2 linked regions of the Anaerobacillus sp. CMMVII genome follow. The protein of the gene in region 1 interacts with the protein of each later gene in a pairwise test. Links are inferred from orthologs where the notes say so. Each region holds a gene or a part of one and is shown on either strand. Other genes may lie near its edges.

Evidence for each region.
Region 2: the proteins of ftsW (region 1) and H1D32_RS16100 interact in binary tests that used the Escherichia coli proteins (3 or more experiments, as listed by UniProt). The link is inferred for Anaerobacillus sp. CMMVII from one-to-one orthologs.

Annotation. Positions count from the first base shown.
Region 1 is NZ_JACEHK010000002.1:327,906-343,205, forward strand. Bases 7,851-10,818 are described here. They hold ftsW (putative lipid II flippase FtsW), read left to right. Parts: upstream 7,851-8,748; coding sequence 8,749-9,888; downstream 9,889-10,818. Other genes in these bases: H1D32_RS05720 (putative polysaccharide biosynthesis protein), read left to right, coding at 7,851-8,220; H1D32_RS05725 (hypothetical protein), read right to left, coding at 8,264-8,494; H1D32_RS05735 (PAS domain-containing protein), read left to right, coding at 10,116-10,818. Outside these bases: H1D32_RS05685 (RNA polymerase sigma factor), read left to right, coding at 365-892; H1D32_RS05690 (hypothetical protein), read left to right, coding at 879-1,898; H1D32_RS05695 (hypothetical protein), read right to left, coding at 2,025-2,414; H1D32_RS05700 (BaiN/RdsA family NAD(P)/FAD-dependent oxidoreductase), read right to left, coding at 2,905-4,161; H1D32_RS05705 (hypothetical protein), read right to left, coding at 4,483-5,001; H1D32_RS05710 (HD-GYP domain-containing protein), read right to left, coding at 5,247-6,041; H1D32_RS05715 (hypothetical protein), read right to left, coding at 6,092-6,316; more of H1D32_RS05720, read left to right, coding at 6,586-7,850; more of H1D32_RS05735, read left to right, coding at 10,819-11,219; H1D32_RS05740 (ATP-binding protein), read left to right, coding at 11,204-11,899; H1D32_RS05750 (NAD(P)-binding domain-containing protein), read left to right, coding at 13,548-13,967; H1D32_RS05755 (hypothetical protein), read left to right, coding at 13,970-14,200.
Region 2 is NZ_JACEHK010000012.1:11,113-26,334, reverse strand. The notes cover bases 12,148-15,037. They hold H1D32_RS16100 (stage V sporulation protein D), read left to right. Parts: upstream 12,148-12,570; coding sequence 12,571-14,505; downstream 14,506-15,037. Other genes in these bases: H1D32_RS16095 (UDP-N-acetylmuramoyl-L-alanyl-D-glutamate--2,6-diaminopimelate ligase), read left to right, coding at 14,704-15,037; H1D32_RS16105 (penicillin-binding protein), read left to right, coding at 12,148-12,485. Outside these bases: H1D32_RS16180 (SepM family pheromone-processing serine protease), read left to right, coding at 1-64; H1D32_RS16175 (nucleotidyltransferase), read right to left, coding at 117-1,325; rpmF (50S ribosomal protein L32), read left to right, coding at 2,192-2,365; H1D32_RS16160 (enoyl-CoA hydratase/isomerase family protein), read left to right, coding at 3,025-3,384; H1D32_RS16155 (hypothetical protein), read left to right, coding at 3,461-3,631; H1D32_RS16140 (2-dehydropantoate 2-reductase N-terminal domain-containing protein), read left to right, coding at 5,225-5,764; H1D32_RS16135 (ketopantoate reductase C-terminal domain-containing protein), read left to right, coding at 5,770-6,138; H1D32_RS16130 (DUF3397 domain-containing protein), read left to right, coding at 6,135-6,521; bacillithiol biosynthesis cysteine-adding enzyme BshC, read left to right, coding at 6,610-8,235; division/cell wall cluster transcriptional repressor MraZ, read left to right, coding at 8,399-8,830; cell division protein FtsL, read left to right, coding at 9,891-10,250; more of H1D32_RS16105, read left to right, coding at 10,293-12,147; more of H1D32_RS16095, read left to right, coding at 15,038-15,222. UniProt on the Escherichia coli protein: Essential cell division protein that catalyzes cross-linking of the peptidoglycan cell wall at the division septum. Required for localization of FtsN.

The sequences.
Region 1 (15,300 bases):
CTCCATTTTTTTTGTGATTTAGCTTAACAATTTACGATTGGAGTAGGACTTTTGAAAGTGTAAGTTGAAATAACTAATAAACTGTTTAATCGAAACTGTCTACTTTAGCTATTAGCTCTGCTGCTCGTTTTGGGTTCATTCGGTAAAAGAATTCCTACGTTTGAAATAATTCTAAAAATCCCATCTTTACTTCTGTATAGTGTTAATGTCAATTTAGGTGAAATAGTAGAACTTCTTTAGAAAAGGTTGTTTTCAAAAAGCAAGTAGCAACAATCTTTTAGAAAAGAGCTTAAAAAAAATTGAAACTTTTCTATAAGACATACGTCTTTAGGGTGCATAGATAAAGAAAGAGAGGTGGTATTCTTTGGAAGAGGAGCTTGCAAAGGAAAAAATTCAACAGTGGTACGGCTTATATAGTGATGAGATTTACCGCTTTATTTTAATGATGATCGGTGACCATGCCGAAGCAAAGGATTTGATGCACGATACGTTTCTTCGGGCGTACAATGGATTGGCCAGTTTTGAGGGAAAGGCTAGTGAGAAAAATTGGTTATATAAGATTGCAAGAAATACGACGATCGATTTTCAGCGAAAGCGAAGGCCAATTCAGTATGTTGTAGAATCATTTACGACATATCCTTCGGCCGAACGTTGTCCAGAGCAACTAGCAACTTTAGGAGAGGCAGAAGAGATTTTATATCGTTCGTTAAAAAAGTTAAAGCGGCCCTATCAGGAGGTTATTATATTACGAAAAATAAAAGGACTGACGATTGAGGAGACTGCCGAAATTTTAAACTGGAATGAAAGCAAAGTAAAAAATACGTTATTTCGGGGCTTGGCAGCATTAAAACAACAAATGGAAAAGGAGGGATACAATCATGAAACAGCATGACACTGAATATGAATTGGACCGCACCTTTCAACGCTTTGAAGATCTCCACCTAAATGAGATAGAAAAAAAAGAAACGTATAGAATGTTAATAAACAGCATTGACCGTACAAACAAAAAAGCAAAATTGGCTCGTTTTTTCCACTCGGCAATTCCTGTGGCTCTGACCACGTTTCTCCTGATAATCGGAGGTTTGTTCGGAGCGCATCTATTATTTACGAATGAACAAGTTGTCCCAGGGACGGAGTTGATGGATGAAGAAACGGCTATTAATGAGTTAAAGCCAACGGATTTTTATGAGTTTCGCCTCGTTGCCTTTTTTGAAGAAATCCCGTATGAATCTTGGAGTGAGGATGAAAGCCTAGATCCGGAGTTGAAAAGACAATTCCAAATTTATGAAGAGTTGATGACAATTGATTCACTTGATAGGCTAGAGGAATTTCATATATTAATTCCTGACTCTGAATATGTAGAGGCGTTCGGCGTGACAGAATTTCCAACGTTTATTGGTTTCGACCACACTGGCATTTACATGACAACCAACGAATTAGAGGATGTTGAGAGTTTTATGGATTTTGTACAACAGCAACAATCAATGTCAGGAGCTATCGCAATAAGTAAAATTGAGGATTTTCCTTATGATATTAAAAAGCCTGCCATAATGCCATTTGAGCCCACATGGACACAAGTAGAGGGTAGTATTGTTCCATATAGGTCTTCTTATTTGAACATTGATTATAGTGACGAAGAAAATAGAATGCAAGTCTTTATTTTGTCACATATTTCAATTGAAGATCCACCGGGTGAACACGAACTACCGAGGGAATCTTTTCAACAAGTACAACTGAGTGACGGCAGAAAGGCACTTTATATCTTAGATGGCCGGACACAAGTTCTGCTCTGGGATGACGGTGAGTTGAATTACAGGATTATTATGTATTTAGATGAAAGAGACGTCGAGAAATATACCATCGCGGAATTAGTTGAAATTGCCGATTCGTTTGAATAAGCTGTGGAAAAAATCGCCAGGAATTGCTTCCTGGCGATTACTTTATCAATTACTAATAGCGTTTAGTTAGGATTAGTAGTGTACTGACTAGTATCTAAGAAAGGTATCGATCAAATGTAACCGCTTTCAATTATTGTAATCAAACTGGTCATTATTTAGGAGGTCAAAGATGGCGATATAAAGCTCTTCGTGCACAAGTCCGTCATTTTTTTCTTCTAGAAGTGATAAATCTGCTTCGTTAAAGCCTAGGAACGTTAATGGTACTTTTACCTTGTTCACAATTCTCTCAGGTAACTTTACCTCTCCAGTTAAAAGGCCTTTAATATCTAAGGTTGATTTCATACTTTCAGTTAAATAAACTAGATCGAGATCTGATAGCCCAAACTCTTTTAATAGAAAGCCTACAGGAGAATAACGTGGCTCTTTTTCAACATTTACATCGATATAAACACCTTTAGCTATCTCCCCAGAAAATAAGTATTCTCTTAGTTTTATTAACAACTCAGTTTTCTCCATCTTTTTCCCCCTTACACGACTCTTTAGTTAAAGGTTGTTTTCGTAAAGTTTATTGCTTAAGTGAACACTAAGATTTCACTACTTATTTAGTAAGCATTGCTCTTTTCTTACTTATTTTACTGGGTGAATTCTTCAACTAAGGGATTTTTCTAATTATCTTTGGTTAAATAGCAACAAGTTTTTTTGTGCGACGAGTAACCGCAGGAGCAATGTTTACGAAAAGAGCCTAGTTAAAATATAGCAATAAAATTCTAATAATTCAATTTATTATACAAAAAAGTATGAAAAGAAAAATTTTCCCATCATACTTTTTTAAAAGATAAGAATGTATAAAATTTCAACGTAATAACTGTCTAGCTCCACCGCCCAGCCCCTCGAGGTCAAATAACCTTCGAGAATAAAAGTGAAAGAGCACACTTTTTTTCTCGAAGAACATTTGCTAGTCGGGGCTTAACAGGGCGCTTGCGCTTTTCTTAATAGTGTGAACTAACTATATAATTTCTGCAGCACCTTTTCCAGCTGTATAGCCTGTAGAAAAGGCAACCGTGATATTATAACCACCTGTATAGCCATGGATATCTAATACCTCTCCACAAAAGAACAGGCCTTTCATTAATTTAGATTCCATTGTTTTGGGATTTATTTCTTTAACAGAAACTCCACCACCTGTAACGAAAGCTTTTTCTATAGAAAGCGTCCCATTAACATTGAAAGCAAAATGTTTGATGAGTGCCGCAAGCTGTCGAAGAGAATCATTTGAGACAGTAGCAAAAGTTTGGTTCGGGTCTATCGTTGCCTTTTCTAAATAGAAGTGTAGAAGGCGTTCAGTCATGTATCCTTTAAGGCCGTTTTTTACTGACTTTTTCTCACCTTCCTTTGCTATGTTCTTTAATTCTTGGAACACTTCCTCGCTATTTTTCTGTGGGAAAAGATCACTACTCATTTCTATTTGATCAACCTTGAATTTTTTTAAGGCCTTTACAACATACTGACTACATCGAAGGGCGATTGGACCTGAAACCCCAAAATGGGTAAAAATCATGTCACCTTCATGACGAATAATGGTTTTCCCTTTTGGATTAATTACAGAAAGGCCAACGTCTCGCAGTGATATTCCTTGGAGGACTTTTTCCTTGATGAATCGTTCATTTGATGTAATAGGTACTTCAGTAGGAAATAGATCAGTAATGGTGTGTCCAGCCTTTATAGCCCAAGGATAGCCATCACCAGTGCTACCAGTATGAGGCACGCTCTTTCCACCTACAGCAACAATGACGGCTTTACTTTTAATATCTTTTCCATCTTCTGTTTTAATCCCTACTACTTTCCCATCTTCATAACGGACAGTTTTGACTGGTGTATTTGTCCACATCTGCACATTCGAGTCTCGGAGTTTTTTTAACAAAGTATCTACAACGGTAGATGCTTTATCACTAATCGGAAACATCCGACCACGATCTTCTTCCTTTAGTTTAATTCCTAGTTTTTCAAAAAAAAGAATAATATCCTCATTATTAAAGACGGAGAACGGACTATACATAAATCTCCCGTTCCCTGGAATATGAGCAATTAACTCTTTTTCATCCATTCGGTTCGTAACATTGCAACGCCCCCCACCAGAAATCGCTAGTTTTCTACCTAATTTGTCTCCCTTGTCTACAAGAAGAACTTTAGCACCATGCTGACTAGCAGAAATAGCTGCCATTAGCCCTGAAGGACCGCCACCAATTACAATAACATCATACATATGTATCCACCTACCAGATTCCTTCTAATTAATTTACGTATTATAACATAGTATTTCCACTCTAGCTAAGTCTAGCCTGTTAATGAAGATGCCTGACATTTAGATAGGCACTACCCTAAAAGCTTCAATCTGCAAGTAAAATTTTTAAAAACTTTAGGTCGTCTTCTTGAGATGAAAAGAGCCGTAGAGACAAATTCATTTGTTTCTACGGCTAACATTAAGAAAAAGCAGCGACCATACAAGGATGACCGCTGCATTATGATTGGTTCTGGAGTCTAGCAATTGGCATGAAGCGCATCTAAACTAGTCTTAGAAGATATTTTAAAAATGATATTCAATTTGATCTTCGTATTTAGCTAACAGCTCATTGCGGATTTTCTCAACCTCGCTCTGAACGTCCTCTGGTTGCAATGATTGGAAATCAATAAACTCAGCTAGATAGTTATTTGCGATTAACTTTTTACGTAATCCATCTCTCCATATTGTTTCAATATATTCCTCTGGTGAAATGTTGTATAATTCACTTTTAGCATTTAGAAAAGAAATTGCTTCCTGGTCGTATTCAAAAAGTTGTTGTGTTTGGTTTACTAATGCATCTAGATCAAACTGATCAAAGCTAATTCCAGCTTGTTCTGCTTCTACCAACATCATCTCTTGAAACAATAAATCTTTTGCAGCATCTTCCAAAGTCTCTTCAGGTGTAACACGTGCATTTTCTGCATCTTTTTCTGTAATTGTTTCATCTAAAAACGTGATTAATGTACCTTCAGTATTTGACCCGCCACAAGCTACTAGGAAACTAAGTAGAAAACAGGTAAGTAGGTAACCTATTTTTTTCATTATTTATCACTCCAATCTAAATTGTATAAGGCTCATTTCGTAATCATTGTTTAGAATTAAAACAAATTGGTTGCTCGATATACAAGTTGTAGTTAGAAAAAGAGCCCTGAAAACTTGAAATATTGGTATAACCTATTTATTTGAACTACAACAAACTGAAGAAACAGCCTTGTTTTGGAACCTTAATAACTTTACCATAAATTTCGTCAAAAAATCCAGAATTAAAAGACAACCATTTAGGTTACCTAATCTATAATTTCGTTTACACTTGTTTGTTTATCTTCTAAGGCAAGACAATTTTGGTTTACCATATTTGTAATAAATACGGTAGGTAACTCTGATAAATTAAATTCTTGAACATCTAATGTAATAGCCTCTTCTTTTTGAAAATCACCTTCAAAAACACCTACAACTGGTCTAGTTGGTAAGGCGGGATTTTGTCTAATAACTAAGCCTTGTTTTCCATTACTTAGTGCTACTGCATGTCCATTTGGATACGCAGAGAAAGTTCTAATAAATGCGTTCATTACGTCAATATGTACAACTTTTCCAGTTAAAATCATCATAAATTCAATAGAATCGTTTGGACTTAACGTTGGATATGACGTAAATTGGGATGAAAGATTATCTATGCAATCAGCTACTGTTAGAATTTCTGCATATAATTGAACCTCCTTATTGGGATGGCTCTTATATGGGGGAAAGGGTATATGATCACTTAAAAAGAAATCTACTCTTTGCTTTCTCTCTCGGAACAAGGAATAAACGTCTGCACTGATTTTGTTTATTTCAATTAAATGCTTTTTACTACTATTGTTTTTGATCATCTCATGTAGAAGGGCTGTAGTAGCTACGATCTTTAAACCTTCTTTTGTCATTCCTAGCTTTGCACCAATTGTTGTAGCAACAATACAGACTTGTAATGTATGAATAAAGACTTCATTTTCTCTTGATCGAATATCAGTAAATTGAACTAGAAGATCTTTATGGAGCTCAATTTCCTGAATTAATTTATCTACATTTTTTTTAATATGTGACAAATCTATTTCCTGGTCACTATTAATCATATCAAAGACATAATAAAGACAAGCTAATGTTTCAAGCTTTGTTTCCTGTGAGACGTTTTCTTCAAGTTCGATAGTAGGAAAATTTTTATTTTTACAAAGATACCGCTAACGCCCAACTTTTTAAGCTTTGAAATCATTCCTACAGTTAAAGTAATATCTTCTTTCACTAAAATTGTCTTTTTGGCACCGTAAATATTTCTACCGTTACAGTCACCTGAGGTAACTTCAGCTATCGGTCTGTAAAGCATTCTTGGACCTCTCCTTAAAAAACAAGCATAAATAACAGTTCAATTATATAGTACAAATTTCTAGAAGTGATAGCCTTTTCTATTAAATTTAAAAAACTAGACAATTACTACTATAATTTATCCCGTCTGTGATTGTACGTTCTGATGCAAACTGCTAAAATGAATGTCAGAAGTTTAGAGTTTAGAGTTTCACGGAAAAAGCTTTAGAGCTAAACCACGGACAACTATACACTTTAAAGTATTCACTATAAACTAAAAAGAGGTGTCTTATGGCCGACTCGAAGTTAGTAAGAGGTACATTGATTTTAACGGCCTCAATTTTTATTTCGAAAATATTGGGACTGATCTACATATTTCCTTTTAAGGCTATTGTGGGCTTAGAAGGACTAGCATTATATACATATGGCTATGTACCGTATACTGTGTTATTAAGCGTAGCTACACTAGGAATACCACTTGCTGTTTCAAAGTTTGTTTCAAAATATAATGCTCTTGGAGATTACGAAACGGGTCGGAGATTATTTAAATCAGGCTTAGTTGTTATGTCCGTAACGGGCATGATAGCTTTTCTACTATTATTTTTATTAGCGGGACCAATTGCTTACCAGGTAGTAGACGGAAAAGATTTAAAAGGAAATTCTATTGAAGATGTCATCTTAACAATCCGCATGGTTAGCGTAGCACTCCTAATCGTGCCAATCATGTCATTGATTCGTGGTTACTTCCAAGGACACCAATCAATGGGACCAACTGCGGTTTCTCAGGTTGTTGAACAATTAGTTAGAATCATTTTTATCCTTTGTTTAACATTTATTATTGTTTATATGTTGAATGGTTCTATTGGATGGGCAGTAGCTTTTGCTACGTTCGGAGCATTTGTTGGAGCCTTAGGTGGTTTAACAGTTCTACTTATTTATTGGTATAAAAGAAAAGCGCACTTGGAACAACAACTTCTTGAAAGTAAGGTTAATCATAACCTGCCACTTAGAACGATTTACAAAGAGCTTGTTTCATACGCGTTGCCATTATCGTTTATCGGGCTTGCAATTCCACTTTATCAAACAATAGATTTGATGACGTTTAATAAAGCATTAATGGGGATCGGCTTTAGTCAATTTGCAGCAGAAGAAGCATTTGGTGCTTTTGCTCAAGCAGCACATAAGCTAATCTTAATTCCAGTCTCAATCGCAACGGCAATGTCACTTACGCTATTACCGACAATAACTAAATCATTTATAAATGATGATCACTTATCACTACAACGACAAGTAACTCAAACCTATCAAATCATTCTTTACTTAACTTTGCCAGCAGCGATAGGCTTGTCCATTTTGGCATATCCTGCTTATGGAACATTGTTTGGTTTAGGGGCAGATTTACAGATTGGAGCGTTAATTTTAAGGTACTATGCACCTGTAGCTGTTCTATTTTCGTTATTTGCTGTTACATCAGCAATTTTACAAGGAATTAATCGGCAACGAATTGCGGTTATCGGATTGGTAGCTGGTTTACTAGTCAAACTTACTTTAAATGTTCTTTTCATATCTCAATTTGAAGCAATCGGAGCAATTTACGCTACTGGATTAGGATATCTAACTTCCTTAGGAGTAAACGTATGGGCGATTGGCAATTACGGTAACTATAATTATCGCTTTATCCTTAAACGTTTCATCTTAATTTTTATTTTTACCGTCATTATGGCAGGAGTAGTTGTAGCGGTCAAAGAGCTTCTCATGTTTGCTTTACCATTAGAAAATCGACTTAATGCCCTAATTGTTTTATTAGCATCAGTTGGTGCAGGTGGTCTTGCATATTTATATTTAGGGGTAAGAACGAATTTAGCTGGACAAATTTTAGGAGCACGATTTAAATTTCTAAAAAAGAAGCAAAGAGTAGAGAGTTGAAAGTAGCTAATAGAGCTACCTTCAACTTAACTCTATACAAAAATTAGTATTGAGGGCCACCAATACCGAAGCCTAGTTGACGCTCTAAACGACTAAGACGGCGGTTTAATCGTTCAATTTCTTGCGATTGCCGTTGGACGGTTCTTTCTAATTGAGTTACACGTCGCTCTAGATCACGAGGACCAGGTCCGGGTCCAGGTCCAGGACCTGGTGTTGGTGGAAATGGAAACCCAGGGAAGAATTGAGTATCTGGAAATTGTCGGTAATCGTACATAAGATCTCTCCTTTTAAAATAGGTATCTGTCACTCAGTAAACAGTCTATGCCTAGCGACAATGAAAGGCGTTAGATAAAAGCCTAATTTTGAATGAAATGGGCATTGTTAAGCGCCGTTGTTTAATAATTTACCATATTGTTAGTAAAAAATTATTTTTCAGATTAATTATCTAGTAGAACGAAATCCCTTTTTCTAGAAATAACAGTCTGCTATAATGAAACCAATCAGAAAGTCAAAAGGAGGGGTGGTAGAATGGAAGTTTCATTAAAAAAAGAAAATGATTGGATTTTGATTGCTGCTGTTATTTTACTAGCCTCATTTGGTCTTATCATGATTTACAGTTCTAGTTATGTCATTGGCTACGATCGACATAATGGTGATTATTTATGGTTTTTTAAAAAACAACTTCAGTGGATTTCGATATCAACCATCCTCTTTTTGTTTTTCATGATGTTTCCTTACCGTTTATATCAAAAGTTGGTCTTTCTAATTGTCTTAGTATCGTTTATATCATTAGGCTTAGTCTTAACACCATTAGGAGTGGAAGTAAAAGGGGCAACACGCTGGATCAATGTCGGTTTCACCAACATTCAACCTTCAGAATTTGTAAAGTTATGGATGATTATCTATCTCGCACATGTCTACTCAAGAAAGCAAATGTACATAAATCAGTTTGGTAGAGGTGTATTACCGCCACTAATTATTATCGTTGGCATTTTCGCACTGATTATGAAACAACCGGATTTAGGGACTGCTTCCTTGATCTTGGCTGTTGCAGGTTTAATGGTATTTTGTTCAGGGGCCAAAATGTTTCATCTTGTATCTTTAGCAAGTATTTCTGGTTTTGTCGTCTGGACATATGCAAAGTCAGAAGAGTACCGAATGAATAGGCTTACTGGGTACATGGACCCTTTTGCTGATGAGACTGGGACAGGGTATCAATTAATCCAATCGTATATTGCGATGGCACATGGAGGGGTAACTGGAGCAGGATTTGGCCAAAGTGTACAGAAATTATTTTATTTACCCGAAGCTCATACGGACTTTATTATGGCAATTGTTGCAGAAGAGTTAGGTATGTTTGGAGTTTTATTTGTTTTCACTTGTTTAGGGCTGATTGTATTTCGCGGGATTGTGATAGGGACCCGAGCTAATACACCATTTGGAAGCTTGTTAGCATTTGGGATTTCATTTCAAATCGCACTTCAGGTATGTCTGAATGTAGGGGCAGTTTCCGGAGTGCTACCGATAACAGGTATTCCTCTTCCGTTTATGAGTTACGGCGGTTCGTCACTAATGATAACAGCAATAAGCTTAGGAATATTAGCTAACATTGCTAGGTGCTCTCCAAGAAAAGTCAAACAGAATATTGAACTTGAAAAAGTTGGCTAACCAAAAGGTGTTTTAGTAGATTACTAAAACATCTTTTTTAGTATGATTATTGGTAATATAAGTTTATATTAAATTGGTTTTTTCTACTTAATAGATTAGTTTTAGACGACAGCTACAAAAGGGCATTTTTTTTCAATATTAAGTTCTATTTATTGACAAACTATTATAAAGGAGATTGACGATTGGTGTCTAATTATAGAGTTAATGTTAATTCAGGAGGAAATAAAATGGATACAACTTTATTTAATGCGATGTTCCAAAAGTCTGCAATCTCCATAGTATTTACTCGATTAGATGGTAGGTTCCTATATATGAACGAGGCTTTCTCTAAATTTTTAGGCTACAAGAAGGAAGAACTGATTAACGAAACATATAAAAGCTTTACCCATGAAGATGATATAGAGGAAACCGAGCGTAAAATAGAAGCTTTAATTAGCGGTAGAATTAACAACTACCAATTGGAAAAACGCTTTGTTCACAAAAGCGGTCATATTGTTTGGGGTATGGTTAGTGTAAGTTTAATCCATGATCAATCAAGTTCAGTCTTATACATGATGGGGCAAATAGAAAATATAACTGAGAAGAAACAAGTGGAAGCTAAACTAGTGGAGAGCGAGAGAAGATTTCGATTAATTGCAGAGAATTCATCCGACCGAATTATCATTCTGACTCAAGAAGGAAAATACGACTATGTTTCTCCAGCATTAACAGATCATTTAGGCTACGAAAATAACGAATTAAAAGGTCTAGGACCATTAGATTTGATCTATGTAGATGATAAACCAATTTTCGAAAAAGCACTTAGAAAAGTAATAGACTCTAATGTAACTGTTTCTATCAGTTACCGAATTCAACATAAAGAAGGTTATTATCGTTGGTCAGAGACGAATATAAAAAGCATAAAAAAAGATGATGACTGTAAAGAGATCTTACTAATTAGTCGCGATATTAGTGAACGGAAAAAGATAGAGGAAAAGCTTCATGACTCCATCGAAAGAATTCATATTATACTAGAGAGTATATCAGATGGATTTGTTGCACTGGACAATGAAGCTCGTTTTATTTATGTAAACAGAGCGGCAGTATCGCTACTGAATAAAAGTCGTGATAAATTACTAGGCTATAAATGTATGGATGTTCTGCCTGAATTTATCACGACTGAGCTCCTACAATACTATGAAAGCGTAAAGGCTCAAAATGTTGCCGTGAAGTTTGAAATTTACAGTGAATTATTAGATGCAACGTTTGCAGTTAGAATGTACCCTATGAAAGATATTGTTTCAGTTTATTTTTTGGATATAACAGAACAAAAAAGATGGAAGTATGGTTAAGGAAAACAGAGAAACTTTCATTAGTAGGACAGCTTGCAGCAGGTGTTGCCCATGAGATACGAAACCCATTGACATCGATCAAGGGCTTTATGCAACTAGTAAAATCAACTAAAGAATGCAAAGATTTTTATATTGATATTATTCTATCTGAACTAGAGCGGACAGAATCTATCATTTATGAGTTTTTATCATTAGCCAAGCCTAATGAAATAAAGCACATGGAAAAAACTAATATAACAGAAATATTAGTAAAGGTTATTCAATTACTTGAAGCTCAAGCGCACCTACAAGGTGTGACAATCAATACAAGCTTTCAAGAAGACTATGTTATACAATGTAACAAAAATGAAATGAAACAGGTGTTTCTTAATCTGATCCAAAATGCTATTGAAGCATGCCATTCAAATGGATGCATCCAGATTCAATTGAAGGAAAAAGATTTAAATCATATTATCATTCAAATTCAAGATGATGGTTGTGGAATACCTAGAGAACGTCTACATAAACTAGGTGAACCTTTCTACTCAACGAAAGAAAAAGGAACTGGATTAGGACTTTTAGTTACGTACAAAATAATTGAAGGACATAAGGGTAAGGTTAACTTTACGAGTGAAGTAGGTAAAGGAACAACTGTGGAGATTGTCTTACCGAAGCGAATTTATACTCTTGTAGGATCATAAAGAGCATTAATTCCAAAATGTTGTAAGTGTTTCCTCAAAAATACCTTTGTTTAAATAAAGGGGCTATGTTAACATTAGTAGTTAGGAATTTTAAACAATCCACTATGGATGTTTTTGATAAATTATGGAGGAAACTAGTGCCATGAATGAGCGTAAAACTTATTTTCAACAGTTAGATTATACATTACTTTTTTTAATCTTTTTATTAATGTGCATATCCTTGCTAGCAATTTACAGCGCTGCAATGGCAGGACAATATAATGTCGAACCAGCTGCTTTTGTTAAACGACAAGTGATTTGGTTTATATTAGGGACGATTTTAATGGTTGCCGCTATGGTGATTGATTACGACATGTTTAAGAATTTTACAATCCCTCTTTATGTCATTGGGATTATTTTATTAGTAATCGTACAGTTCTATGGAATTGAACGAAATGGATCGCAACGCTGGATCAGCATTGCTGGCAACGAGTTTCAGCCATCAGAATTTGTAAAAATCTTTTAGTGCTAGCGCTAGCGCATTTGCTCTTCTTAATTACGAAAGAACATCGCGAACGCACACTAGAAGAGGATATTATCGTTGTTTTGAAAGTACTTGCTGTTGGCTTCCCACCATTTTTTCTAATTTTAATTCAGCCTGACTTAGGCACAGCATTGGTTATCGCAAGTATTATGGGGACGATGCTATTAATGGCTGGTATCTCATGGAAAATTTTTGCTGTACTTGGATCGGTGATAGTTACGTTTTTGACCACTTTGGTTTGGCTGCATAACAATTACTTTGACATCTTTATAAAAATCATTAAACCCCATCAGCTAAAAAGGATTTATGGCTGGTTAGACCCTGAAAGTGATCCAGGAGATATGGGGTATCAATTATTAAACGCGATGCAGGGCATAGGTTCTGGAAAACTTTATGGTAAAGGTTTTTCTGAAGGCGTATTATCCAAAAGTGGTGCAGTACCAGAAATTCACACAGATTTTATTTTCACAGTTATTGGTGAAGAGTTTGGTTTTCTAGGTGCGACAGTTTTAATTGTTATTTATTTCTTACTTTTTTATCGGATGATCATAATTGCTTTTAGCTGTAATAATATGTATGGCAGCTATTTAGTTGCAGGTATCATTGGACTTCTTGTCTTCCAGATCTTTCAAAATATTGGCATGACTATTGGTCTTATGCCAATTACCGGTTTAGCTCTTCCATTTATTAGCTACGGCGGTAGCGCGCTATTAACCAATATGATAGCTATCGGAATTGTGCTTAATGTAAACATACGAACCCGACACTATATGTTTGGTTCAGAGGAATTAGCTTAGAATAAGTTAAAGGTTGTTAATCTTATGATTGCAGCCTTTCTTCTTTTTTTTACGCTATTTTCGTAATCTTTGTGCTATTCACTAGCTTTAATTGTTGTTCCCGCTAACATGCTTTACTCATTCAAATAACAAGTTAGGAAAAAATGCCCGCCAAACTTTGGATTATGCTATAGGCTGCATAGTTGAAAAGCAACCATCTATGCTAAAATAGCTTTTGAAAATGGTTGATTGAGTAACTATTCCCTATCACTTTTTCTTTTTTCAGTTTAGGAATTGGTTAGTATAAAACAACTAGTAGGAACAATCTTTAAAAAGGAAGGTGAAAAAGATGTATTTAGTAGTTGGAATTGGTAAACTTGCCCAAAGTATTTTAAAATTAAATTCGTACCAAGAAAAAATATATGTATATTCACGTACCAAAACCAAGGTAGATGAGATTGAAGACGAGCGGGTATCCTACATAGGGAAAGATGAGTTTCACAAAGCTAGTCATGTCTTTCTTATGCTACCCGCTTCAGAAATTGTGCCATTTTTAGAAAGCAATCATAGCTATTTTAAAGAAGATGTCATATTTTATTCTTTTGCAACAGCACTGCTAACAAAGGATGTCTCAACGATACGAAACGTTATTCCTTGTAAGTTAGCTGGGCATGCTAAACAAATGGTTGAGGATCAGAGTGGACTTTTTGTTGTGCCAGAGGGGGTAAATTGTGACCCGTTAGTCCATTTTTTGGTGCAAATTTTATAATTATGACCGGGACAGAAGAAGAAGTATTAGTAGGGAATACATTAGCAACCAAGGCAGCAATTGAAATGATCATTAATTTAGAAGAAAAGCTAATAGAAGCCGGGGTACAAAAGCCGGTTATAGAGCAGGTGCTTTGCCAAGGGACACGGGGCAGCATTAAAACCTTTCTAAACAATGAATTAGGAGGCTTTGCCCAAAAAATCGTTGCTGATATTAGGAAAGAGAGGATTTAGGATGAGGTTAGACAAATTTTTGGCCAATATGGGCTTTGGTAGTAGAAAAGAAGTAAAAAAGTTACTTAAAACAGGTGCTGTTCGAGTAAATGATGTAACTGTAAAGATGCAAAAGCACATCTTGAAGTAGATAAGGACGAAGTTTTCGTAAACGGAGAAGCAATAGAATACAAGGAATATATTTACTTAATGATGAACAAACCACAAGGGGTTATCTCTGCAACGGAAGATTCTAAGGATGAAACAGTTGTAGATTTATTGGAGTTTGAGGATGCACGTTACGAACCATTTCCTGTAGGAAGATTGGATAAAGATACAGAAGGCTTTGTTTTACTAACGAATAACGGTAAATTAGCTCATGAACTGCTAGCGCCTAAAAAACATGTACCAAAAACTTACTACGCTAAAATCCAAGGAATTGTTACTGAAGAAGATGCGGCTAAGTTCAAACAGGGAGTTACTCTTGATGACGGATACGTAACAAAACCAGGCGACCTCGTAATATTAAAAAGCGGGGATACGTCAGAAATTGAATTAACAATTACTGAAGGGAAGTTTCATCAAGTAAAGAGGATGTTCCTTGCCGTAGGAAAAAAAGTTACATATCTAAAACGCCTCACGATCGGTCCACTTGAATTAGATCCCACACTTGAATTGGGGGAGTATCGTGAGCTTACCGATGAAGAGGTTGAGAGGTTAGTGAATAGAGATTAGAGTGTAGAGTTAGTGTAAGTGATGGCTACGAAGCTAAACCAAAACCAAAACTCAAAACTCAAAACTCAAAAAAAGCCCCAACTCTAAACGAGTCGGGGGAGTTTTTTAAAAGATAAGAAAGCATATGCGCTTTTAGAACTTGGTGTCTAGCTTCAGGCGCCATCTGCTCCTGCGGTTACTCGTCGCAAAAAAACATCTGCTCCTGCGGTTACTCGTCGCAAAGGTGCAGAGAAGGTTGACTCATGGAAGTTCTTGGCTCGAGGTCAAATAACCTGCCAGATATAAAAGTGAAAAGCGCACTTTTAATCTGACAGAACATTTGCTTGTCGCCGATAGGCGGGCGCCTTGCGCTTTTTTTACTATATTACATTTAGTGAACTTCATAA
Region 2 (15,222 bases), on another replicon or contig:
AATCATTCCCATTGATACATTTGAACAAGCACTTGAGTTTTTAGAAAGCCTAGAACCAAAATAATTGATAATTAGTAATTAATAATTATTAATTACTAATTATCAACACACAAACCTTACAGAAGAATTGGTGGGTGCGAATATTCCTCTTTTATCAACTTATTTTGAATGATTGGGTCATAACCTAGTGAATAGCAGGTTGCGACCCTTTTTTCGATATCAAGATACGGATGCTTGTGTTTTGATACCGTAGAGATAAGGGGAATTTCCATTTCCTTTTTAAAATGATTGATATACTCTCGACCTTGTTTTGTCATACCTAATACTCGGATATAGGGTGCATAAGTTAGATGTTGCATCTCGACTTTTGTAGTGTTTGTTAAGATGTGTAAACAAAATCTCTGCAATCTTGTCCAAGTGTATCTCTTTGTTTTTAGTTTTTCCATTAGTTCTTGAAAAGAGGATGTATCTTTAATAGCCTGCAAAATACGATTTTCAAGTCCTTCTTCAGCCTCATAGACAGCTGCTAACTGTTCGACAGAAGCTGTTAAGACTTTGTACTTTAAAAATGGAAATAAACGTTCCCAGTGTTGGAAGCTACCAAATTTAACTTTGTAGCTTAGAAGTTCCTGATAGGTGTATTGGGGAACAACATGTTTGATTGCCTCTAAGTCGTTCTTCTGCTTAATCAAAGACTCTCTAATACTTGTAGCACTTGCTATCGTTTCGTTAGAGATGTTTTTATCGTGATATTGTGCGGTTGTTCGTTGTATTGTAAAAGGCTTTATTTTAGAACCGATTTTATAGATTGCTTTCATATAATGATAGCCTAAAATGTTATTGGGCTTTGATAAATCCAAGACGGTTTCACTATTTTCTAATTTTTTGAATGCTAAAGCTAATGCTTTTGGATAACTGTAGCCATCTTTTAAGGCATCTTGGAGGAATATGGTATAGGAAGTTTCATTTTCATCTAAAAAAGATACAAGCTGTTGAAATTGTTCGATATCTCCTGCTTCGCTACCGAAACAAATCGAGTTCACTCCAAAATTATCTAGGATCGAGATTGCCCCTTGAGCAAATACTTCTGCTTGTTGCGTTGCAAAAACATAGGGCAATTCTAAGACAATATCAACTCCAGTTGCCAGGGCCATCTTCGTTCGAGACCATTTTGAAACTAATGCTGGTTCGCCTCGCTGTAAAAAGTTACCACTCATCACAGCAACAACAAGATCTGCGTTTGTCTGTTTTTTCGATTCGTTTACATGAAGGGCATGTCCATTATGAAAAGGATTATATTCTACTACAATGCCTGTAATATTCATTTCTTGCTCCTTCCAACTTTTATTATGAAGAAAATTATACAAAAATAACTAGGTGAAAGTCTAATAAATCTATTTCAATTTATAATAGTAATATGGTAGAATTCATTTTATCTAGCTTAAATATGCCCATAACTTGTGCTCGGCTAAACTTTATTTATTAATATTTGAATAAGAATTCGTAATTAACATCATAAATAAAGAGAAATAGTGTAAAGAAGAAAGGTTGACAAAATATTATTCGAAGGCTATAATTACCTTTGTTGTCTTGAGGTGAAAACAATGAAATGGTCAGTTCAGCAACTAAATACGCTTAAGAGTAAGGGAATAAAAATTGATGAAATGGTTGACGTAAGTGAATTAAAAAAGTTAACCAAGAAATCCGAGATATTTCACAAGTACATGTCACAGGTGAGGCAAGTTTTTCAAACCATTCGGTAACATTTTTACTTGATGTAGATGGAGAAATGACTTTACCTTGTTCAAGAACACTTGTAGATGTATCATTTCCTTTTCAAGTTCAAACAGCGGAAACGTTTAAACTCCATGATTGGATAGGGTTTGATGATCATGATGATGAAATACATGAACCTGAGAACGATACAGTGGAGTTACTCCCTTATATTAAACAGGCTATCCTATTAGAAATTCCTATGCAAATTTTTTGTGAAGGGATAGAAGGTGAAGCTCCCCCTAAGGGTAATGATTGGGAATTATTGACAGAAGAAACAAAAAAGAACGCATTGATCCGCGTTTAGCGGATTTAGCTAAGTTCTTTGATGACAAGTAATGTGTTTAAAAATGTAAGTATCCGGCAATTCCGGCCTTCATTTTAACATATTTTATCACAGTTGAAGGAGGTGGGAATCATGGCAGTACCTTTTCGTAGAACGTCAAAAACTCGTAAAAACAAGCGTCGTACACACTTTAAGTTAGAGGTACCAGGAATGGTAAAATGCCCAGAGTGCGGCGAATTAAAACTTGCTCACCGCGTATGTAAAGAGTGTGGGTCTTATAAAGGAAATGAAGTAGTAAGTAAGTAAGTAATATTTTTGAGAAAAACAGGAAGGTAACCCCTTCCTGTTTTTCTTTTTTGAACTCTCTTTTCTAAAACATTGCTCCTGCGGTTACTCGTCGCACAAAAAAACTTGTTGCTTTTTAACCTAAAATAATTTGATAAATTCCTTAGGATGAAGATATCACCCAATAAATTAAGTTAGAAAAGAGCACTACTTACTAAATAAGTAGTGAAATCTTGTGATTTTAAGAAAGCAACAAACTTCGCGAAAACAGCCTTTCTAAAAGATTGTCGTTAATAGCTTTTAGGTCGTAACCAAGCGATGCTTGGTTCTTCACGCTTTGCGTGAAGTTTTTGATACCAAACTATTCACTCATTAATAATTAATATGTTCCTTATTTTCTTATATTTTGGTTGAACAAAGACAGGCCTTTCGTTGACTTAATTGTTTGTTAAACTATGTGAAAGCTCTATCTATTTAAATCTACATTTTATATTGTTTTTTGATGTATAATTAGAAAAATCTGATATTGAGGTGTGGATAAGGATGGACAAGGTTCAATTAACAATTCATAAAGAACAAGCGTGGATTACATTTAATCGACCGGAAAAAAGAAACGCAGTGATTACGATGTCATTGACCTATTAAATGAAAAATTAGATATTGTCAAATCTAGAAACGATGTGAAAATTGTTGTTTTAACAGGTGCAGGTACCGATGCGTTTTGTTCTGGTGGTGATCTGTCTATTTTTCATCATATACATACCAAAGGAGAAGCAAAAGAGATGCTTCTCAAGATGGCTAAAGTTCTCCATAAACTCTTTTTCTTTTCTAAACCGACAGTTGCTTACTTAAACGGCACTACAGTCGGAGGGGGTTGTGAAATTGCTACTGCGTGTGATTTTCGAATTGCAGAAAAGAAGCTAAAAATCGGTTTTATTCAAGGGAGGCTTGGTATTACAACTGGATGGGGAGGATCTACCTATTTAATGGAGAGGTCAATAAACAAGACGCACTTCAAATGTTATTATCAGCGGAATTAATTGACGAAGTTGAAGGTGTGAAAAAGGTTACATACAAAATATTTATAGTAGAGAGGAATTTGAGGGGTGGCTCTCCTTGTTTACGAGGCAACCTCTTGGAGTTTTACTGGCATACAAGCAACGGTTTTTAGCGCAATATGATCAAGAAGTTATGTACAAACGAGTACTAGATGAAATAGAAGATTGTTCTACCTTATGGGAAAGCCCAGAACATGATGAAGCTGTGAAGCGCTTTATGACTAAGTGAAAATCCTAAATTAGGACGAGCGAACTTGGACTGAATAAATCGTATTAATTAGGTAATAATTCCTTAATAGATCAAAAGAGTCTATCTTTTCTAGTAATTGCCATAAAGATAGTAAAAAAGGATTTTTATTGGAGGGATTAGATGTCTATCGTTCGTCAAGATGCTTGGACTAATGATGAGGATTTAGTGTTAGCGGAGGTTGTTTTAAGGCACATACGAGAAGGAAGTACGCAATTAGCTGCATTTGATGAAGTTGGGGAACGTTTGTCAAGAACTTCGGCAGCCTGTGGGTTTAGATGGAATTCAACAATTCGTAAAAAATACGAAGCTGCAATCGCTATCGCGAAAAAACAGCGGAAAAATTTAAAGAAAACGAAGTTAGATGATGCTACGAATGGATCACCAGTTGAACTCTCAAATGAGATAGCTGAAGAGATCAAACCAACGCTTGAAATTGTAAAACAAGATGTACAGGACACTGAGCAGTTAACGATAGATAAAGTTATAGAATTTTTGGCTTCGCAAAAAGAAGCGCTTAGCCTAAATGAGAATTTAGTTGATAAAAATAAAGAACTAACAGAAAAGCTTGAACAAGTTACGAATGAAAATAACAAGCTTGTAAAGGAACTTTCAGCTCTGCAAACAAATACGATGTAATGAAACAAGATTATAAACTACTTATTGATATTATGGATCGAGCGAAGCAAATGTCAGTAGCTAAAGGATAATATTAAATTGAAGTTTTTAAAAAGGTCTACTATACTAATACACAAACAAAATAGTAAGAAGGATCGGCACCATTATGGGCCGATCCTTTGTTAATTTTCAAAAATATATGTTACTCTTTCTCACTAACGCCTTCTGGGAACCATACATAAGGGTTCTCTCCACGATCTCTTTCTTGATGATATGTTAATGCGTTAAAGCCATTTTTGTCCAAAAATCATCTGAACGTTGGCGAGCATTTGTTTTAACAGGTAATTTAAAGCTCTTTGCAAATTAACCAGTGCTTCACCTAGACCTTTCCCACGATATGGCTCAAGAACTTCGAGTTTCCAAAGCTCAAAATAATCTTGTGGAGGTTCAAAGTAAACGTCGTATTTTTTATCAATTCGATATAAACTCATCCTAGCTACAAGGGAGTTTCCGTAATAAATACCGTAAAAAGGAGATTCGCTATCATCCTCAATGATATTTGCGCGTAAATCCTCCTTCATTGATAATTCTTGTGAGCCGTATTCGCGAAACTTTTCAAATTCTTCTAGAGTCTTATAATTAACAAGTAAACGTTTAACCTCAAAGTGTTCCATAACCATACCTCCGTAAGATCGCTATTTATATTTTTTAAAAATTCTTGTCCTCTTTATTTTACTATAAATTCAGAGCGGAGATATCAATAAATTTTAATTTTTTGAAAAATATATTTTATTTAGAGGGAATTATTACATTTTTGTTGGGTTTCTTCGCTTTGCATATGCTAATATTTAAATGTGGTCATTTATACCTACAAAGAGAATAAGTGTTTACTTATCTAGTTGAGAGAAAAGAACTTATGCTATTTATACAATCCTATAAAATAAAGGTGGAGTTTTCTTGAAAAGAGTAGGGATTATAGGTGGGGGAGCCGTCGGTTTGCTTTTAGCTGGATATTTGTGTAGAGCGAATTTTGATGTAACCGTTTATACGAATACAAAAGAGCAGGCGGATCAATTAAATGTTCTTGGTTTAACTTTACGAAGTAACTTCATTGATTATCATCTACCTGTCAAAAGTGAGCCCTTTGCTGATTTAAATCAATTATCTGCAGATTATCTTTTTATTGCTGTAAAACAATACCATCTAAAACAACTAGTTCCGAAGTTACTATTACTTCCTGGAAACATAAACTCGATTATTTTTATGCAAAATGGAATGGGGCATCTAAGCGAATTAGAGAAATTTCGTGAGAAAGTTGATAACCTCTTAGTAGCGATTGTAGAACATGGTGCTATGAAGGAAGCACAAACTTCTGTTTCTCATACTGGTGTTGGTGAAATGAAAATTGGCTTTTATCAAAAAGGGGAGTTCTCACAAATTATATGGGACAAGCTAAATGCTGTTGATTTTCAGTCGCTGTTTATAAAAGTTGGTTAGAGATCATGGGAAAAAAATTAGTTGTTAATGGTGTAGTCAATCCACTCACAGCTATTTTTAAAGTGACAAATGGTGAGTTGCTGACTAATCCTTATTATTTCCAACTGATGCGTAAAATTTTTGAGGAAATTTCCTCGGTTTTTAGTTGTAACGACTTAGAATGGCAACGTATCATCGAGGTGTGTAAGAAAACTTCTCAAAATCGCTCCTCAATGCTTAGCGACATTGAAGCGAAAAGAGAAACTGAAATAGAAGCGATTACGGGATATATCTTAGATAAAGCGGCTTTGCAGAATAAAGAACTTCCCTTAAATCAATTTATTTATAATAGTATAAAGGGCTTAGAATATCAAAGGAAGGAGGAAATAAGGTGAGTGAAGCTTTGGCTTGGTTAGTAGCGACTTTTGTAACGCTACCGATTTTTACGTTTTACATTATTTATATTATTACTGTTAAGACAACGAAAAATAAAAAGAAATCACTGAAACTAGCCGTTGATGTCTCAGCATGTTTTTTTATAATCGCAGTATATTTTATCGCGTATGAAATATGGTCTAAATCTTTATTGTGGGTAATTATTATATTTATCCTTATCGTAGCGATGATTTTTACAATTATTCATTGGAAGGTTTCAGATGATATTCAATTTGGAAAATTGCTGAAAGGTATTTGGAGGTTTAATTTTCTCTTGTTTGTTATTTTTTATTTAGTACTAAGTGCATATGGATTGTTTATTAGTATTTATCTAGTTACATAGATAATGTTAATCATTGGCGAAAATGTACTGAGTCTGCTATACTCTAAATTATTTCAGGAAAAGATTTTCAAGGGGAGGTGTATGCAGATTGTTACTAGAAGAATGTCAATTAAATCACTCAAAATTAATGAAGGATTACCTAAATAGCGTTCAACCTCTACAAACATTTTTTGATTATTCTTATAAAAATCAAGGGCATTACTTTGAGCGCCAAATGGAATTGAAGCAACGAAGTTTTCAAAGAGAGGCTCTTACTGAACATTTATTAGAATATAATAAGAAATATCATTGTTCTTCTGAAACTGTAACGAACATTGAAAAGTTATTAGATGAGAATGCAGTTGCTGTAGTAGGTGGCCAGCAGGCGGGAGTTTTAACCGGTCCTCTTTATACAATACATAAAATAATTACAATTTTAAAGCTAGCAAAAATCCAAGAAGCTAAGTTATCTGTACCTGTAGTTCCTGTGTTTTGGATTGCTGGTGAAGATCATGATTTTGATGAGATTAACCATATCTATAGTGTTGGGTCAGGGAAGCTTCAAAAGCGTAGGGTTAATCAAGAAAATAACCGAAAAAGATCTGTATCTGACCTTGAGTTAGATAAAGAAGCGATCAAGGATCTAGTTTTAAACGTCATGGTTGATAGTAACGAATCAAAAAATACAGGTGGATTGTTAAAGGAAATAAATGATTCTATTTTAACAAGTGAAACCTATGTTGATTTCTTTAGTTCTTTAATCCACAAACTATTTAAGCGTAGTGGGATTGTCTTGATCAATTCTCATCATAAACAGGTTAGGACGTTGGAAATTCCTTTTTTAAAAGAGCTTGTTGAAAACAATCGTTTAGTAAATGATTGTTTTCTCGATACTGCAGATTCTCTGGTGGACAATGATTATGGTGAGCCTATCGAACGTACTGAAAACAATGCACATCTTTTTTATCATTTTCAGGGGACAAGACTACTGTTAGAACGAAATAATCAAGGTTTATATATAGATAAACAACAGTTGTGTTCATTTACAAAAGAAGAATTACTGTCTTTAATTGAACAAGAACCAGAGAATTTTAGCAATAATGTTGTGACAAGACCTCTGATGCAGGAGTTTTTATTACCTGTATTGGCTTTTGTAGCCGGTCCGGGCGAAATAGCTTACTGGGCTTCTTTAAAGAAGGTATTTCATTTATTTGGGTATAAAGTTCCACCTGTAGTACCTAGACTTTCAATAACTCTTGTAGAGCCTCAGATTGCCAAATGGCTTAACGAAGATGGTTCAGCTGTCGCTGGTGTCGTAAGTGAAGGGCTTGGTAATATCCGGAGAAATATAGAGTTTTGGGAGAAAAAGGCTAGTATTGATGAAACGGTTCAGAAAGTCTTAAGTGAGGTGGAGAAAGCCCACAGACCTCTACGAGACCTTGTTATTCAATATGATAAAGGTTTAGAACAGCTTGCGCATAAAAATGAACAAATCATTAAAAAGGAAATTGCGTTTTTAGCACAAAAAGTAGAAAAAAGTGTTCGACAAAACTATGATCACCAATGGTTAAAATTTGACCTTATTGAAGCCAATATTCGTCCAATTGGTGGACTCCAGGAACGGAGTCTGAATATCGTTAGATACTTAAATGACTATGGTTTGGATTTTGTTGTTAAGTTAGCGGAACTACCATTTGAGTTAAACGATAACCACAAACTAGTTTATTTAAATTGACAAATAACGAGACTAATTTTAATCATTAATAAATAATGCCGAAAAAAATCCTGTTATGATTGCAGGATTTTTTTTTATTACCAAGAATTTTAAAAATTGAGTGGTAGAAAGTGGGGGAATGTGGTATTTAAATGTATAAAGTGGGGGAGAGGGGGAACTTCACATGTTTATGGGGGAATATCATCATACGATTGATGAAAAAGGAAGGATGATCATTCCTGCCAAATTTCGTGAAGAATTAGGCCCTAACTTTGTGATTACAAGAGGATTAGATCAGTGTTTATTCGTTTATCCTGAAAGTGAATGGAAGCTATTAGAACAGAAATTAAAAGCTTTACCGTTTACAAAAAAAGATGCTAGAGCTTTTACACGCTTTTTCTTTTCAGGAGCAACGGAATGTGAATTAGATAAACAAGGAAGAATTCTTGTTTCACAGCCATTGCGTCAATATGCAAGTTTGGAGAAGGAATGTGTTGTCATTGGTGTTTCCAATCGTGTGGAGGTATGGAGTAAGTCCACTTGGGAGGAGTACTTTGCTCAATCTGAAGATTCCTTTAGTGAAATTGCAGAAGGAATTGTTGATTTTGATTTATAAGTTTTTCGATAATCGAGGGTTCGTGTATTTGATTAGTAAACAAATTGGTCAATGTAGGATAAACAGCTCTCATTTGTTGCAACATAGAAAAAGTACATATCCATAAGAAGGTGTTTATTATGTTCGATCACATTACAGTTTTAAAGGAAGAATCCGTAGCTGGATTAAATATTAAGCGAGATGGCATTTATGTAGACTGTACTCTTGGGGGGGCAGGCCACTCAGAATTAATCTTGTCGCAATTATCAACCGAGGGACATTTATATGCTTTGATCAAGACGACATTGCTATTATGCATGCGAAAGAAAAGTTGTCAGAATACGAAGGTCGATTTACCATTATTAAAAGTAATTTTCGTTATTTAGTTCATGAATTAAATCAGCGTGGTGTTGAACGTGTAGATGGTGTACTTTTTGATCTGGGAGTATCATCTCCACAACTAGATGAAGCAGATCGAGGTTTTAGCTATAATCATGATGCTCCATTGGACATGCGAATGGATCAATCTTCACCACTAACCGCAGAAGAAATAGTTAATGAGTGGTCTTTTCATGAACTAATGCGGATTATTTCCAAATATGGTGAGGAGCGTTTTGCAAAACAAATTGCCCGGAAAATAGAAGCTTATCGAAATCATAAGCGTATTGAAACGACAGGGGAATTGGTTGAAATTATTAAAGACGCCATTCCGGCTCCGGCAAGGAGAACGGGTGGACATCCTGCAAAACGAACATTTCAGGCGATACGTATCGCTGTCAATGATGAACTTCAAGCGTTTGAGGATGCCGTTAAAGGGGCTATTGAGATTACCAAAGTTGGTGGTCGAATTGCTGTCATAACGTTCCACTCGCTAGAAGATCGTATTTGTAAAAGTGTTTTTAAGGAAGCTAGTACTGGTCCTGAAATCCCAAGGAATATGCCAGTAATTCCTGAAGGATACGAACCTATCCTAAAATTAATTACAAGAAAACCGATTGTACCGTCGGATGATGAGGTAGATGCAAATAAGCGGTCGCGCTCTGCAAAACTACGAATTGCTGAAAAACAAAAGGAGGTTTGATTGAATGAGCAATCTTGCAAGACAGCTAGAGAGAATTCAAATCATGATATTACTACGAGCAAACAAAAAGATCCAAGAGTTAAAAGTCGGATTACAAGCGGTGAAAAGTTTTTGTACTTCACAACGATTATTGGAGTTGCCTTTGCTGCCTATTTAATCATTTCAACCTATGCTTCTATCTACATAACAAATAGTGAAATTCATGCCCTAGAACGCTCAATTAACAACCAAGTTACGAATAATGAAGCACTACAGTTGCAAGTAACTGAACTTTCTGCGCCTGATCGGATACTACAAATTGCAACAGAACAGCTTGGGATGACGTTGAACGATAAAAATGTAAAGGTTGTGCAAAACTAGTTCAAATTTGGACTAGTTTTTCACATATAATAGGTGATCATCTTGGCTACTTTTAAATTTAATAAAATGAATGTTAGAGCAGTGGTGTTACTTGGTGTATTTATTTTACTATTTTCTTTATTATTTACTAGAATTGGGTATATACAGGTGAATAAGAGTGTGAACGGGCAGGAGCTCCAAACAATCGCCGAAAACCGCTGGACAACAAAACAGATTGTTGAAGGAAAACGTGGGACAATTTATGATCGATTTGGTGACGCACTTGCTGAAGAAATTCCATCATACACACTTGTTGCGATATTAGATAAAGACTCTAGGAATCGTGTTGAGGACCCAAAAGTAACAGCAGAGAAATTAGCACCTATTGTTGAAAGAAGTGCTGAAGATTTAGAGAGGCTACTTTCGGTAGATGGTCGTTTCCAAGTAGAATTAGGTATAGGGACAAAAAATTTAAGTTTAGAGAAAAAACGAGAAATTGAAGACCTAGAACTTAAAGGAATTACGTTTAGAAAAGAGCCCCGACGTTATTATCCTAAACAAACTTTTGCCTCACACGTCATTGGTTATACTGAACGAGATATGTCTAAAGCAAGGATGGGACTTGAGAGTAGTTTAAATGAACTGTTAGAAAAAGAAGATGGTTTTGTTCAATATTTAAGTGACCGTAAAAGAATTAAACTTCCAAATATTGAAGAAACCATTGAAATGCCGAAAAATGGATTTGATGTTTATTTAACCCTTGATGCGAACATCCAAATGGCTCTTGAGCAGGTCATGTCGCAAGTAGACGAGCGTTATAAACCAGAACGTATGATGGCAATTGTTGCAGATCCAAAAACGGGTGAAATTCTAGCAATGAGTAACAGACCAAGCTTTAATCCAAATTTTTATGAAGAAATAACAAATTATACGAATTTTGCAGTCTCATCTCGCTTTGAGCCTGGTTCTACAATGAAAATATTCTCGCTAGCAGCAGCAATTGAGGAAGGAGTATACAATGGCGAAGAACTCTTTCAATCTGGTAGTTATCAAATCGGTGGACGTAGAGTACGTGACCATAATCAAGGTTTAGGTTGGGGCAAAATCCCATTTGATGAAGGTTTTCAACGTTCTTCGAATGTTGCTTTCTCAATTTTAGCTATGGAGAGGTTAGGACCCGAACGTTTATACGATTACTTAGACCGATTCGGGTTTCGAAATCCAACAGGAATTGATCTTCCTAATGAAGCTAGTAGTTTAATTGCTGATTCGTACTTAATTGATGCGGCTACAACAGCATTTGGGCAAGGGTCAGCGATTACACCAATTCAACAAATTCAAGCTGCCACTGCTATAGCAAATGGCGGTAAAATGATGAAACCTTATATCATTAACAGCATCGTTAATCCACATACAGGCGAATTGGTAAAAACCACTGAACCAACGATTGTAGGTGAACCTATATCAATTAAAACAGCAGAAAAAGTATTGGAATTAATGGAGACTGTTGTTACCTCACCTGCAGGAACAGGTAAGCCGTATTATATTGAAGGATTTGAAATAGCAGGTAAAACTGGTACTGCTGAAATATCAAATCCGGAAGGACCAGGCTATCTAAGTGGCCATGGGCAATATATTTATTCATTTATCGGCGTTGCCCCTAAATCTAACCCACAGCTTATTGTTTATGTTGCTGTAGATCGTCCAAAAATTGAGCTTTATGAACAAGGTTCAGCTCCGGTTTCACAAATCTTCACATCGGTGATGAAGCATAGTCTTCAATATTTAAATATCTCTCCAAATGCTCATTCGAGTAATGGTGGGTATATCGATGAAGGGTCCCTTATTGTAGATTTTACGGGCAAGGATGTTGTTAGTAGTAGATCTGAATTGGCAGCTATAGGTTTAGATGTTCATATCGTTGGTTCAGGAACTAAAATTGTATCTCAAGTCCCGACTAGTGGAACGATGCTTTTACCCGGTGAGAAAATAATTTTGCAAACAGAAGGAACTTCCTTTACCATGCCCGATATTGTAGGTTGGTCCTTACGTGATGTAATGAAACTAGCTCATCTTTTAGATTTAAATGCTAATTTCATAGGAACTGGTTTCGTTGTAAAACAGAGTATACCTGCAAATCGTAAGTTAAACGAAGGTGACTATCTTGTTATTGAATTAGCTGCACCTGATACTATAAGCGAAGAGGACTTTTTGGGTGAAGAAGATGAGGATGACGATAAAGTAACCACGGAGTAATAAAGGACAAGTGGTCTAAATCTAATCGTACAAGCATAAAGTGAAACAAGCCTACAAATGTACCTAAGATAAGGGGGATATAGTTGTGCGTGTTTCAAATGTTACTGTACGAAGACGTTTAGTTTTCGTGTTATCTTTCGGTTTATTATTCTTTTTTGTAATTGTGTTAAGACTGGGATATGTCCAATTTGCACTGGGAAATGATTTGACGGATCGAGCTGAGGATTTATGGAGTCGTAATATTCCATTTGAGGCAAATAGAGGTGAAATTCTAGATCGCAATGGAATTCCGTTAGCAACGAATGTTAGTGCACCATCAGTATTAATCGTACCAAGGCAAATTAAAAATCCTGCAGAGGACTCGCAAAAGTTAGCAGATGTTTTAAGGATGGATCATACGAAAGTTTACGGGTTACTTACCAAAAAGGAATCAATCGTCCGTATCAACCCAGAAGGTAGAAAAATTAGCAATCAGCTAGCAAATGAAGTTCGTGCCCTTGGTATCCCGGGTGTCTACATTGCTGAAGATAATAAGCGCCACTATCCTTTTGGGAATTATTTATCTCACGTTCTAGGTTTCGCGGGTATTGATAATCAGGGTTTAACAGGTATTGAACTTTATTATGATGAGAAGTTAAGTGGCCAAAAAGGCTATGTGTCCTTTTTTTCTGACGCCAAAGGACGCAGGATGCCAAATTTAGCAGATGAATACACACAACCAGTCGACGGTTTGGATCTGAAATTAACCATTGATACAAAGGTACAAACCATCATTGAACGGGAACTTGATATTGCAGAAGCTATTTATAAGCCAGACGGTGCAATTGCCATTGCGATGAACCCTAATACAGGTGAGATATTAGGTATGTCTAGCAGACCAGACTATGATCCAGAAAATTTCCGAAACGTTCCACCTGAAATTTATAATCAAAACAAACCGGTTTGGATGCAATACGAGCCAGGGTCGACGTTTAAAATTATTACCCTTGCGGCGGCACTTGAAGAAGGCGAGGTAGATCTTGAAAAGGATACATTTAATGATCCAGGTTTTATTGAGGTCTCAGGACATCGTCTTCGCTGTTGGAAAAAAGGCGGACATGGACATCAAACGTTTTTAGAAGTTGTTCAAAATTCATGTAACCCAGGTTTTGTTGTGTTGGGTGAGCGTTTAGGTAAAGATCGTTTGTTTGATTATATCGAAAAGTTTGGGTTTGGAGAAAAGACAGGTATTGATTTACAAGGTGAAGGTAAAGGGATATTATTTAATCGTGACCGTGTCGGCCCGCTTGAACAAGCAACTACAGCTTTTGGTCAAGGTGTGGCAGTAACTCCGCTCCAACAAGTTACTGCTGTTTCGGCAGCGATTAATGGAGGGTATTTGTACACTCCGTTTATAGCTAAGGAATGGATAGATCCAATGACAGGAGAAACACTAGATTTCACTCAACCAGTTACTAAGCGAAGAGTCATCTCAGATGAAACGAGTGCTTTAGTTCGTTATGCTCTTGAAAATGTTGTGGCCAAAGGTACCGGAAAAGGTGCATTTGTCGAAGGTTATCGTGTAGGTGGGAAAACGGGTACTGCCCAAAAAGCGCAAGGTGGTCGCTATTTAGAAAATAATCATATTGTATCATTTATTGGTTTTGCCCCTGCAGATGATCCTCAAATTGTCGTGTACGTTGCAATCGATAATCCAAAAGGGACAGTTCAATTTGGTGGTGTTGTGGCGGCGCCTATTGTTGGGAAAATCATTGGTGATAGCTTAAGGGCCATGGGAATAGAAAAGCGAAAAGATCAGATAGAGAAAGAACGAATTTGGTCTGATCAACCTTTAGTCGTTGTACCAGATTTAGTAGGAAGAACGAGACGAGAAATAAATGAATCCTATTATGAATTGAAATTAGATATTAGTGGTGAAGGAGACATAGTATTAGCACAATCCCCAGATCCGGGTCTAAAAGTAAATCAATATTCCACAATCCGAATATTACTAGGTGACAAAACGGTAAGTGAAGATTAAAATGAATCTATGTGTTTTTGAAAGCTAACATAGGGACTAAGCGTCCCTATGTTAGTGAATTTAAATGTTGAATTTTCAATTTTGTTTTAAAGTTGAAACCAAAATTAAAAATTCAACATTTAATAGTAAAAGTAGAGTTTAAAATCTACTTTTATAAGTTACGATAGTAAGTAAGCAAACGATTGTGAGGTAAGTATTATGAAAAAACTAGATGAACTTATTAGCAGTTTATATGAATATAAAAAAACTGGCTCTACGAATCCTACTATTACGTCAATTGAAATGGACTCCCGGCAGGTGAAAGACGGAAGTCTATTTATTTGTGTTGAAGGATATACAGTAGATGGACACGATTACGCGGTGCAAGCTGTTGAGAATGGAGCGGTTGCTATTATCTCGCAAAAACCATTAAATGTAGATATTCCGGTTGTATTAGTTAAAGATACAAAGCGGGCAATGGCTATAGTCGCTAATTTCTTTTATGATCATCCGACAACAAAGTTAAGTCTAATTGGTGTGACAGGGACGAACGGGAAAACGACAACTACCCATCTAATCGAAAAGATATTGAATGATACGAACAAAAAAACTGGATTAATTGGCACGATGTATATGAAGATTGCTGATGAAACGTTTGATACAAAAAACACCACTCCGGAATCATTATCGTTACAACAAATTTTTGCTGAGATGGTTGACAGAAGAGTTGACACGGCC